DNA from 2 places in the Anaeromusa burkinensis DSM 3853 genome. Region 1 is predicted to be linked to the other one. Evidence: riboswitches for the same ligand, from Rfam matches in the RefSeq annotation. Region 1 holds a riboswitch; the other holds the start of a gene.
What was found. A riboswitch is a leader RNA that binds a small molecule or an ion and turns the genes downstream of it on or off. The one in region 1 is predicted to bind thiamine pyrophosphate.
Positions count from the first base shown of each region.

Region 1 (5,737 bases):
TCTATATCGCAGTAGCCTCCATCATTCTCAGCCTTCTCTTTGGAACCTTGCTAGGAGTCGCTCGTTACTCCGGCCATGCCCTAGCTTCACCCTTAGCAGCGACCTATATTGAAGCGGTTCGCAATACGCCTCTGCTGCTTTTCATTTTAGCCGCCCGTTTCATGACTCCCTTGCCTCCCATCCAAGCTGGAGTAACCGCAATGACCGTCTTTACCAGTGCGATTATCGCTGAAATCGTCCGCGGCGGTCTGAATTCCATTTCCAAAGGCCAGTGGGAGGCCGCCTCGTCGCAAGGCTTTGGGTATTGGCAAACACTGCGGTTTATCATTTTACCCCAAGCCTTCCGCAACATGATTCCTCCTCTGGTTTCCCAATGCACCACCGTTATCAAGGATACTTCCTTTGTTTGGGCTGTGGGCATTGAGGATTTGACAGGCAAAGGCATGATCATCATGGGAAAATACGGCTCCACCGCCCAGGTTTTTAGCATGTTCGGCATGATTGCCTGCGCCTATTTTATTTTGAATTACTCTCTGTCGCACTGGGCTCGTCAACAGCAACAGCGTTTACTGCGCAGCTTATAAAACAAGGTAAAGAAAAAACGAGAAAGAACCCGCCTCAGGCAGGGTTCTTTCTCGTTTGCAGCGAAATTATACAATCAATCATGCAATTAACACAAAAATGAAGGAGAGATTCTTATGCAATTACTGCTGGTTGGAGGCGGCCGCAGCGGCGCTGAATTGCTTAAAATATTTCAAAACATTTCCGAAGTATCGGTCGCAGGCATTGTCGACGTCAAAACCGACGTTGCCGGTATTCAATTGGCCAAGTCCTTAAGAATCCCTACCTATCAAAATTTAAAAGAAGCCTTGCAAAATCCAGCAGTCGATGTGGTCTTAAACATTACCGGTAATCCGGAAGTGCAGCGACAAATCGAAGAATATAAGCCAGACAAAGTACAGATTGTGGATGGTTATATTACATCTATCTTATATCACCTGCTGAAAGCGCAAATCCTCATGTATGAAGAATTGGGCGGACAGCTGCAATCGCTAAGCCAGTCTACGGATGAAGCTAAGGAACATATCCACAAAACCCACGACGTAATCGACTTCATTAAAAATGTCTCCCAGCAAACCAATCTTCTGGGCCTTAATGCCGCCATTGAAGCGGCTCGCGCCGGTGAACAAGGAAAAGGGTTTGCCGTCGTAGCCAGCGAGGTACGCAAGCTGGCCGACAACAGCGTTGAAGCCACCAAGAAAATCACCGACATTCTCACCAAAGTGGAAAATTCCATGCAAGTTGTCGTTTCCGGCATCGAAAACACTTCTAAACTTGCCGAAAAACATATGCGCCATGAAAAAACCAGCGTTTCCTAAAACGCTGGTTTTTTCATGAGAATCCTATCGTTAAATTCTTATCATCACTAGGAATTCGCTAATGTAAAGAATCGTTTTGACGTAAGACGTGAACAAATCGGCGATTTCCTTAAACTAAACGATCTTAGTAGTCCAGTCCTCCACATTCCAAATGTGAGTTACCCAGTCTTCATAGAACTCCGGTTCATGCGACACAAGGAGAATGGTTCCCTTAAACTCCTGCAGCGCTCGCTTAAGCTCGGCTTTGGCTTCTACGTCCAAATGGTTGGTCGGCTCGTCAAGCACCAGCCAGTTAATATCTTTGAGCATCAGTTTGCATAGGCGTACTTTGGCGCTTTCCCCGCCGCTGAGCACCATGATCTGACTGGTAATATGCTCATTGGTCAAACCGCAGCGCGCCAAGGCCGCCCGCACTTCATAATTGGTCATGCCGGGATATTCCTGCCAGACTTCTTCAATGGCCGTGTTGGTATTATGGCGAGTGGATTCCTGCTCAAAATAACCGGTAAATAAATACTCTCCTTGGATGACTTCGCCGGCAAACGGCTTGATTTCTCCCAACAGGGTCTTAAGGAGCGTAGATTTACCCAAACCGTTAACCCCGCGAATGGCTACCTTCTGGCCTCGTTCCAGCAAGATGTCTACTGGGCGGGTCAGCGCCTCATCATAACCCAGCACCAGACCTTTCGCCTCGACAATGGTTCGGCTTGGCGTACGGGCTTCGCGGAAAGAAAACGATGCAGTCGTCTTTTCCCGGGGTTTTTCTAAAATTTCCATCTTATCCAGGCGCTTCTTGCGGCTGTTGGCCATGCCGCGCGTAGCTACGCGCGCTTTGTTGCGGGCAATGAAATCCTCCATACGCTCCACTTCCTGCTGCTGCCGTTCATACGCCCGTATCTCCTGGTTCTTGCGCACCTCATAGGCCGCCTGGAATTGATCATAGTTGCCGCTGTAGCGGGTCAACACGGTATTTTCCACATGATAAATGACATTGACCACTTCATTCAAGAAAGGAATATCATGAGAAACAAGAATGAAGCTATTTTCGTAGGACTTCAAGTAGCCCTTGAGCCATTCAATATGTTCAAAATCCAGATAGTTGGTAGGCTCATCGAGAATCAATATCGTGGGGTTTTGCAGCAGCAGCTTGGTCAAAAGCACCTTGGTCCGCTGACCGCCGCTCAGATCCGCCACATCGCGATCCAGGCCGATTTCACCTAAACCCAGGCCATTCGCCACTTCCTCGATTTTAGCATCCAAAATATAAAAGCCGCTATGTTCCAAGGAGTCCTGAATCTCTCCCACAGTAGCCATCATTTCATCCATTTCTTCCGGAGACGCCTCGCCCATTTTCTCGTATAAAGACAACATTTCCGCTTCCATATCGAACATGGCTTGAAAGGCTTCCCGCAGCACTTCCCGAATGCTTTTGCCCCGGCTAAGAACCGTATGCTGATCCAAATAGCCCACCGTTACCCGGCTGGACCAGGCTACTTTCCCCTCATCCGGCGTCAGTTGCCCCGTAATAATATTTAAAAAGGTAGACTTCCCTTCGCCATTGGCGCCGACCAAGCCTACATGCTCTCCCTTAAGCAAACGAAACGACACTTCCTGCAAAATCTGGCGAGCCCCAAAGCCTTGGGACACGTTTTCAACGGTCAATACACTCATGTTTTTCTCCTCGAAACTTCATACTCATTCACTCACAGATAGCTTATATTTTAACGTGTCAAAGCCCTGGCTGTCAAAGGAAAAGTGCTTTTCCCCGCTCGATCTCTTGCCAGTCAGCAGGCATCGTGCTATGATGAAATTCAGAATCAAATAGCAAGCTAGGGGGGCCAGAAGCGGCTGGCTGAGATACGAATCCTCATTTCGTGACCCTTTGACCTGATCTGGATTATACCAGCGTAGGAAAAGCTCCCATGCATGCCATGCAAGCGCATTCCCTGCGGAATGCGCTTTTGTTTTTCCCTCACCTTGTTCATTTGCTTGCTTTTTCAAAAGAAAGAAGGTATCTTCATGCAACAAACCTTAAAAACCATTCGCTTTCCTCATTTTTTCTTTCTCTGGTTCGGCGCCGCCGTTTCCATGGCGGAAATATTAGCCGGAGGTCTCTTAGCTCCATTAGGATTTCAAGACGGCTTGCTGGCTATTTTAGGCGGTCATGCACTGGGAACGGTTCTATTGGTTCTCTGCGGTCTCATCGGCTTTCGCGAAGGCCTTTCCGCTATTGAATCTACACGCATCTCCTTTGGCGTCTACGGCGCCAAGCTCTTTTCTGTCTTCAATATTTTGCAGTTGGTTGGCTGGACTTCGATTATGATCCTGGCGGCCGCCCGCTCACTGAATGAAACCAGCCGCCAACTTTGGCAAATAGATCAGTATGGCCTTTGGTGCCTTATTGTCGGCGCTTTGGTACTTTTCTGGATCGTCCTAGACCGCGAAGCCGGCTGGAAAAAAGCCAATATGGCCGCCGCTTTGCTTTTATTCGCCTTGACCCTCGTCATGAGCAGCGTCGTCTTCTCTGACACTACGGTTTTAAGCAAGCCCGCCGAAGGAGGCATGCCTTTTGGGGCTGGCTTTGAACTCAGCGTGGTCATGCCCCTTTCCTGGCTGCCGCTTATCGCCGACTACACCCGCTTCGCCCGTTCCGGCCAGGGAGCCGCCTGGGGCAGCGGCTTAGGCTATTTTCTCGGCAGCTGCTGGATGTACATTATCGGCCTTAGCGTGGCTCTTGTCGCTGGCCAGGCCGATCCCGCCGGTATGCTGCTGGCTGCCAATCTGGGCCTCTCGGTTTTAGCCATTGTTCTATTAGCCACCATTACCACCACTTTTATGGATGCCTACTCCGCCGGTGTCAGCGTACATACGCTGCTCCCGGGCTTCAATGAAAAGCACGCGGCTTTAGCGGTAACCGTCGCCGGTACCTTGCTGGCTCTCGGCGTCGACATGGAACAATACGAAGATTTCCTGCTCTTAATTGGTTCGGTCTTCGCGCCGCTCTTCGCCATCTTGCTCAGCGACTATTTTCTCTTAGGAAACCGCCAACTGCGCCCCGGCCTCATGGTTAATTGGCTGGCGCTGGTCATTTGGGCTTTGGGTGTTGCGCTTTACTACCAGCTGCTCAAGCTTGATTTAGTTATCGGCGCGACCATTCCGGTCATGTTCGCCACTGCGGTTACGTATATCCTCGTAGGGAGGTTTGCAGCCAAATGGAGCTTGCAGAAAGACTCGCTGAAAACATCCGCTTAATTCAAAAGCAACGCCCCTTGGTACATCAAATTACCAATCAAGTGACCATGCAAGATTGCGCCAACATCACCTTGGCCATCGGCGCTTCCCCAGTCATGGCTAATGCGCCGGAAGAAGCCGCTGAAATCACGGTTCATGCCAAGGCGCTGGTGCTAAATCTGGGAACTTTGCAACCCCGCAGCGCTGAAGCCATGCTCTTGGCAGGAAAAGTCGCCAAAGCTCACGGCGTGCCCGTCGTGCTGGACCCTGTGGGCGTAGGAGCGACTCGCCTGCGGCAGCAAACGGCCGCACAACTGCTCACAGAATGTCCTCCTGATATTATCCGAGGCAACCTGGCGGAAATCGCCGCCCTGGCAGGACAGACAATCACCAGTCCCGGTGTTGATGCTTTAGCCGAGACGGCTCAAGCTGCTGAAACCGCTTACTCTCTAGCCAAAAAGCTGCGCTGCATCGTCGCGGTTTCCGGAGAAACCGATTGGATTGCCTCTCCTCAGCACCAAGCAGCCAGCTTGCATAACGGAGTGCCTTTATTGCGTTTAGTAACAGGCACAGGCTGTATGAGCAGCTCCCTTATCGGCTGCGCTGCAGCCGTTTCTTCTCCCTGGGAAGCAGCCATAACCGGCCTTGCTTGTATGGGCATTGCCGGCGAGCTGGCTGCTGCCAGCTTAACTCCTTCGCAAGGAACTGGCAGCTTCCGCACCGGCTTATTTGACGCCGTCTCCACTTTGACCGGCGCTGCGCTGCGCCAGCATCTGCGCCTGCAACTATCATCCCTATCAGGAGGTGCCTAATGCCAATTCGTCCGCTTGCTTTTACCGCTCTATTTGTAGCCTTAGGCGTGCTTTTAGGCCACTTAGTCTACATCCCCATCGGCGTTGCCAAATGCTTTCCTATGCAGCACGCCATTAATGTCCTTTTAGCCTCCCTCTTAGGCACGCGTTACGCCGTCAGCGGCGCTTTCACGATTTCCCTGCTGCGCAATCTTCTTGGAACCGGATCGATTTTGGCCTTTCCAGGCAGTCTCTGCGGCGCTTTCCTGGCAGGCTGGCTCTTCCGTCGTACTGGTCACATTGCCGGCGCCGTAGCCGGTGAAATCATAGGTACAG
Region 1 covers NZ_KB894590.1:51,765-57,501, reverse strand. The annotation lists gene C508_RS0108055 (amino acid ABC transporter permease) at 1-584, shown strand, start outside; gene C508_RS20830 (methyl-accepting chemotaxis protein) at 699-1,379, shown strand; gene C508_RS0108045 (ABC-F family ATP-binding cassette domain-containing protein) at 1,494-3,050, opposite strand; TPP riboswitch at 3,201-3,311, shown strand; gene cytX (putative hydroxymethylpyrimidine transporter CytX) at 3,399-4,631, shown strand; gene thiM (hydroxyethylthiazole kinase) at 4,592-5,422, shown strand; gene thiW (energy coupling factor transporter S component ThiW) at 5,422-5,737, shown strand, end outside.

Region 2 (5,737 bases), on a different contig from region 1:
ATGAGCTTCGTCCAAAATCACCCAGGCGCCGGCATACGCAATAACAACGCCATCTAGCTCCATGGCCAAATAACAAGTTACCGGATTGTTGAGTTCCATGATCATAGTTCCCTTGCCCCAAGGAGCGGAAAAAGAAGCCTGATTAATCACATCCACAACATCCAGATCGCTGTGCTGCAATTTGCGAAAAACGATCATACGCCGCCAGCCTCCCGGCCATGTCGTTTTTCCCAAAGCACCTCGGCTTCGGAGCGACGAATATACATGGGTTCCAAGGTCATCGCTTCATCACTGTCTCCTTGCTGCAAACGCTGCCAAGCCAAAGCGGCTACACTGGCGGCGCGCGGCATGGCTACCGACAAGGGCGTAGGCGCAAGAAACTCTTGCCAGCCTTTATATTCCTCCTGCTGCAGCCAGGCTGCTCCTTCTCCCAAGGCCATAGCCGGTTCACCAGCAGCAGCCAATTCTTCCAGGGCTGTCCGGAAGGCTACCACCCGCGGCGGCTGCGCTTCCACAACCATCCCATTTTCTATGCGATAACGCCCTTGGTACACATTGCCTTTCTGCGCATCCAAAAATGGGGATAACAACAGTCCTGGCACGGGACAGTTATAGGCCAGCGCTTCCAAGGTCGGTACGCCGATCAGGGGGATGCGCAGAGCGTACGCCAACGCTTTCGCCGTTGCTAATCCAATGCGCAGTCCTGTAAACGACCCGGGCCCAAGACTGACTGCCACCGCTTGCAGCTGTTGTTTTTCTACTTGCGCCGCCTGCAGCAGCATTTCAATATGCGGCAGCAGCAGCTCCGAATGTGTTTTTGCCGTTTCCAGCTTCCACTCCGCCAAAAGAGCCGACTCAGTCGCTAAAGCTACGCCGGAAACCAAAGTAGCCGTCTCAAGAGCCAATACCGGCATTTGCTTTCAACTCCTCACACAATCTTTGATATGCCTCGCCATGGGGCTCCAATTCAATCTCCCGTTCGTCCTGCGCGATTCCATAACGCAAATAAATGCGCAAATGTTCCGCAGGCATTTCCTCCCAAAAAGCATCGGGCCACTCAATCAGCGCGATGCCGCGCCCTTCTACATAGCTGTAAAAATCAATGTCCCAAAGCTGTGAAGCCTCTTCTAAGCGATACAAATCAAAATGATACATTTCACCTTTGCTGCTTTGGTATACATTCATCAGTGTAAACGTCGGGCTTGTTACATCCTCAGACACGCCCAAGCCATGAGTCAAGCCTTGCGAAAAAAGTGTTTTCCCCGCCCCCAAATCGCCGGAAAGGCAGAGCACTTCATGCCCCTGCAATAAGCTTCCCAACCGCTGCGCCAGCTTCCAAGTTTCCTCCGGCGACACCGTCTTCCATTTCCACGACATTACATGTCCTCCTGTCGGAAATGATTATAGCCACGTGGCTGCAGCAGCGTCCTCTGCCCGTCGTTCTGACGCAGATAAACCCCTTGCCCCCGGTTGACTGTGCCAATCACCGCCAACGGCAGCTCAGGCGCCTCACGCTGCAACTGCGCCAGCGTATCCGGCGACATCGTGCCAAGAAGCTGATAATCTTCGCCGCCGTAAAGAGCCCACTCCAAGGGATTGATCCGGGCTTGAAGCGCAGCATGCAGCACCTCTGTTGACAGCGGCACATCAGCCGCCCTTAGCTCTATCGAAACTCCGCTGGCCTCGGCGATTTCATTAGCCTCACTGGCCAAGCCGTCGCTAATGTCATTGAGACTGTTTACACCGGCTTCCCCCAGCATTTTCCCCCAGGCAACCTGGGGTCTGGGGCGCAAATGCCTCTCATGCAAAGTTTTTACCCAAGGCTCTTCTGGGGCTTCCTGTTGGCCCAGCAGGCACAAACCAGCGGCCGAATCTCCCACCGTGCCGGTCAGGACCACTACGTCGCCGCACTGAGCGCCGCTGCGGTAACAGACCTTCTGAGGCAGCGCCTCGCCGGTAACAACCACATTCAAGACCAAGCCTTGCAAAGAGGAAACCGTATCCCCGCCAATAATGCCCACGTTATATTCTTTAGCCAGCGCCCTCATGCCTTGGTAAAGCTGTTGTACAAATTCCACCTGGCAATCCTGCGGCAGCGCCAAAGAAATCAACGCATGACGCGGACTACCTCCCATTGCGGCAATATCGCTAAGATTGGCCGCCATCGCCTTCCAGCCAAGACTCCAGGCATCGGTGGTAGTCAAAATAAAATGCACGCCTTCCACCAGCATATCCGTGGTCAGCAGCGTCACATGATCTGGAGTCGGTTGTACTACAGCGGCGTCATCGCCAATACCGACAATTACTCCAGGCGTCTGCTCGGCCTCCTGGAGTAAACGAATCAGGCCAAATTCGCCTACTTCGCATATTTTCATATTCCCATAGCTCCCATCCTAAAAAGATAGCATCTGTTTTGTTTATTCTTGACCAACAAGCAATTCCCTGCTGAAAAAAGAAAGACGAGGGCCCCTTTCTACAGAAAGAGTCCCCCGCTTCATTGCGGTATTTCTATAAACAAATGCCAGGATAAGGAGAACGAACAGCCTTCTTTTAGCAGGAACCGCCCGGTTTTCCCAAATGCTCGCTGACAATCTTCATGGCGCAATAATCGCCGCACATCGAGCAGGCTTCCGCGTTGCCGGCGTTTCTCTCCTGCCGGTAGCGGCGCGCCTTTTCCGGATCCAAAGCCAACGAAATCTGGCCTTCCCAATCCAGCGCCTTACGGGCTTTCGCCATCGATAGATCCCACTCTTTCGCGCCAGGCACGCCCTTCACAATATCTGCAGCATGCGCCGCAATGCGCGAGGCCATTACGCCTTCACGTACATCGTCAATAGTCGGCAGAGCTAAATGTTCAGCAGGCGTCACGTAGCATAAGAAGTCGGCGCCAGCGGCCGCCGCCAGCGTACCGCCAATAGCAGCTGTGATATGATCATAGCCCGGGGCCACATCCGTAACCAACGGTCCTAGAACATAGAAGGGGGCTCCTTTACAAAGACGCTTCTGCAACTTCACATTGGCCTCAATCTGGTCATACGGCACATGGCCAGGTCCTTCCACCAGCACTTGCACGCCCTTGCCCCAGGCACGATCAACTAGCTCGCCCAAAATCAGCAATTCCTGCAATTGTCCGCGGTCGGTGGCATCTGCTAAACAGCCGGGGCGCAAGCCATCGCCTAAGCTGATGGTCGCATCATGACGCAAACAGATATCCAGCAAATCATCATACCGCTCATACAAGGGATTTTCCTTATTATTATGCAGCATCCAGCCGGTTAAGAAGGAACCGCCGCGGCTGACAATGTCCATCACGCGACCTTCCCGGCGCAGCCTGCCGATGCTTTCCATCGTAATACCGCAGTGAAGCGTCATGAAGTCCGCACCGTCTGCCGCTTGCTTTTCAATCACATGCAGCATGTCGTCTGCGGTCATCTCCATAATGGAACCTTTGCTTTTAATGGCTTCCACCGTGGCCTGATAGATGGGTACGGTACCGACGGCAATGGTCGAGCGTTCAATAATCGCTCGCCGGGATGCGTCAATGTTATCGCCAGTGGACAAATCCATTACCGCATGAGCCCCTGCAGCAATAGCTGCATCCAGCTTAGCTAATTCCGGTTCCAAATCAGGAAACGCACTGGATGTACCGATATTGGCGTTTACCTTGGTCGAAAGACCCTCGCCAAACCCAAACGGACGCAAAGACGTATGATTGACATTGGCGCATATCGCCACCGTACCAGCGGCTACTTTTTCCCGCAACGTCTCTGGCGCCATGCCCTCCGCTTTAGCCACTCCAGCCAGAACCTCGGTGATTTTGCCTTGTCTTGCCAACTGCATTTGTGTTGCCATGTTTATTTGCCTCCTTCTCGTTCCAGCCTTAAGCCGGACGGCATGCAGCCGCTGAGAGGAAGCCAGCGATACTAACAAGGGACCCTCTCGTAAAGAGAGGGTATGCAAAATCATAATGATCTTGTCCCACTTCCCTACGCTGGCATTACCCAGAATCAGGTTCCAAGGGTCAACCGCCGCAGCAGTTTCTCAGCTTTCGCTCCCCTAGTGGCTACTATGCAATTATTTATTAGTTATTGTAGCATAACAAAGCCGCCGAAGCAATCGGCGGCTCAAAAGGACCATTTAGTGTTTAATTATTTTTTCCGAGCGGCTCAGGGGCTCGCTGATGTCTACATGCCCCTGCAGAGTAGTGCGGCGCTTGCCTTCTACTAAAATTTGCACGCTCTGCACTTCTGGAAATTCAGTTAACGTATTTACAATGGCCGCCACTAACAGACGCTCGCTCGTAGACCCGGCGTTTTGAGTAATCGCCTCGCTAAAATCCACATAAGCAATTTCGTCTTTAACCCATAAGCCTTTAATTTTTACTTCTTTCGGCAGCAACCCCACCATACCGCTTCCATGGGGCGGAGCCGCCAGCAGTTCCATTGCCGTTTGAGCCGGATGATCATTTTTTTTCACCTGGAAAACTTCCGGTAACAACCATCTGGCATCGTTAGAACCTCTATATACCTTGATTCGCATAGTCCCTGGCTCTGGTTGCGACATATCCCCTGATGGCACCAGAACTGCAGTCGCTGGCGTCGCCGCTGTTGCAGGCGCTGTTGCCGACGTTTGCGCCGAAGACGGTTTCATGTCGTTTGCGCAACCGCCTAAAAAGAGCGCCGTCATCAATAAGCACGCTATCGTAATATACCGCATCATTGGCTCCCCCCTGACGCTGCAGCCTTGCGGAAAAAGCTATCCAATCCCATAACAATGGCGTTAGCCATTTTTTGTTGAAACGTCGGCGAAGCCAATAAACGTTCTTCTTCTGGATTGGAGATGAAAGCTAATTCTACTAAAGTCGCCGGCATAACCGTTCTTTTGATCACATAGAAATTGGCTGTATTGGATCCACGGTCATTCCGTCCGCCTGCATTAAGCAGCTGCTCCTGCAAGCAATCGGAAAGCAGACCGTCGTATTTCGTCTTTTCATAGTAAAAGCTGCTGGTCCCGCTAGCCGTGGGGCTGCTGAAGGAGTCGTTATGAATGCTGACAAACGCATCGGCTCTAGCGTTATTGGCCACGGCCGTCCTCGCGCTCAGTTCCTCAACATTGCTCGCATTGGGACCAAAAACATCCTTGTCAGTTACACGAGTCATCACAACTTTAGCGCCTGACTTTTCCAAAAGCGCTTTTGTTCGCATAGCTATCGCCAAAGTAACATCTTTTTCTTTCAGACCGCTCGGTCCAAGCGCGCCTGAATCGCTGCCGCCATGGCCCGGATCAAGAGTAATCACTTTCCCTTTGAGGCCAGCTGAAAATTTCAACTTAGTCAAAGGAGCGGAAGACGATTGTATGTCTAATACTATTCGAAAAGGCCGTCCCGCCTTATCGTCCGCCGGTAACGTAAACACCTTATAATCTCCGGCTTGCACCACGCCAGGCAAATTCACTGTTAAAGCAAGATCCGATCCGCTGCGCTTAAAAACCGCCGTATTGGCAATTTTTCCGTCCAACTGATAGGAAGCTTTGACCCCTTTCCCCAGCTTCACTCCTGGCAAGGCCAACGTCAAATTAGGCAATGGCGTCGCCGATACCGCCGCTTCCGGTACGGTTAGAGGGCCGTTCAAATCCAAAACAAGGCGCAACTTCGCAGCTCCTGTCGCCGCATCTATATGCACATGAGATTTCACATTCTGCACCTGCGTCGCTTGCGTGGCCGCTTCAGTCACCGAAA
Region 2 covers NZ_KB894592.1:34,303-40,039, forward strand. The annotation lists gene rimI (ribosomal protein S18-alanine N-acetyltransferase) at 1-198, opposite strand, end outside; gene tsaB (tRNA (adenosine(37)-N6)-threonylcarbamoyltransferase complex dimerization subunit type 1 TsaB) at 195-914, opposite strand; gene tsaE (tRNA (adenosine(37)-N6)-threonylcarbamoyltransferase complex ATPase subunit type 1 TsaE) at 895-1,377, opposite strand; gene thiL (thiamine-phosphate kinase) at 1,377-2,375, opposite strand; gene thiC (phosphomethylpyrimidine synthase ThiC) at 2,551-3,852, opposite strand; TPP riboswitch at 3,967-4,068, opposite strand; gene C508_RS0109305 (GerMN domain-containing protein) at 4,138-4,719, opposite strand; gene C508_RS0109310 (N-acetylmuramoyl-L-alanine amidase family protein) at 4,716-5,737, opposite strand, start outside.
Region 2: it holds a riboswitch for thiamine pyrophosphate, as region 1 does, so the genes downstream of both, thiC (phosphomethylpyrimidine synthase ThiC) here and cytX (putative hydroxymethylpyrimidine transporter CytX) in region 1, are expected to answer to the same signal.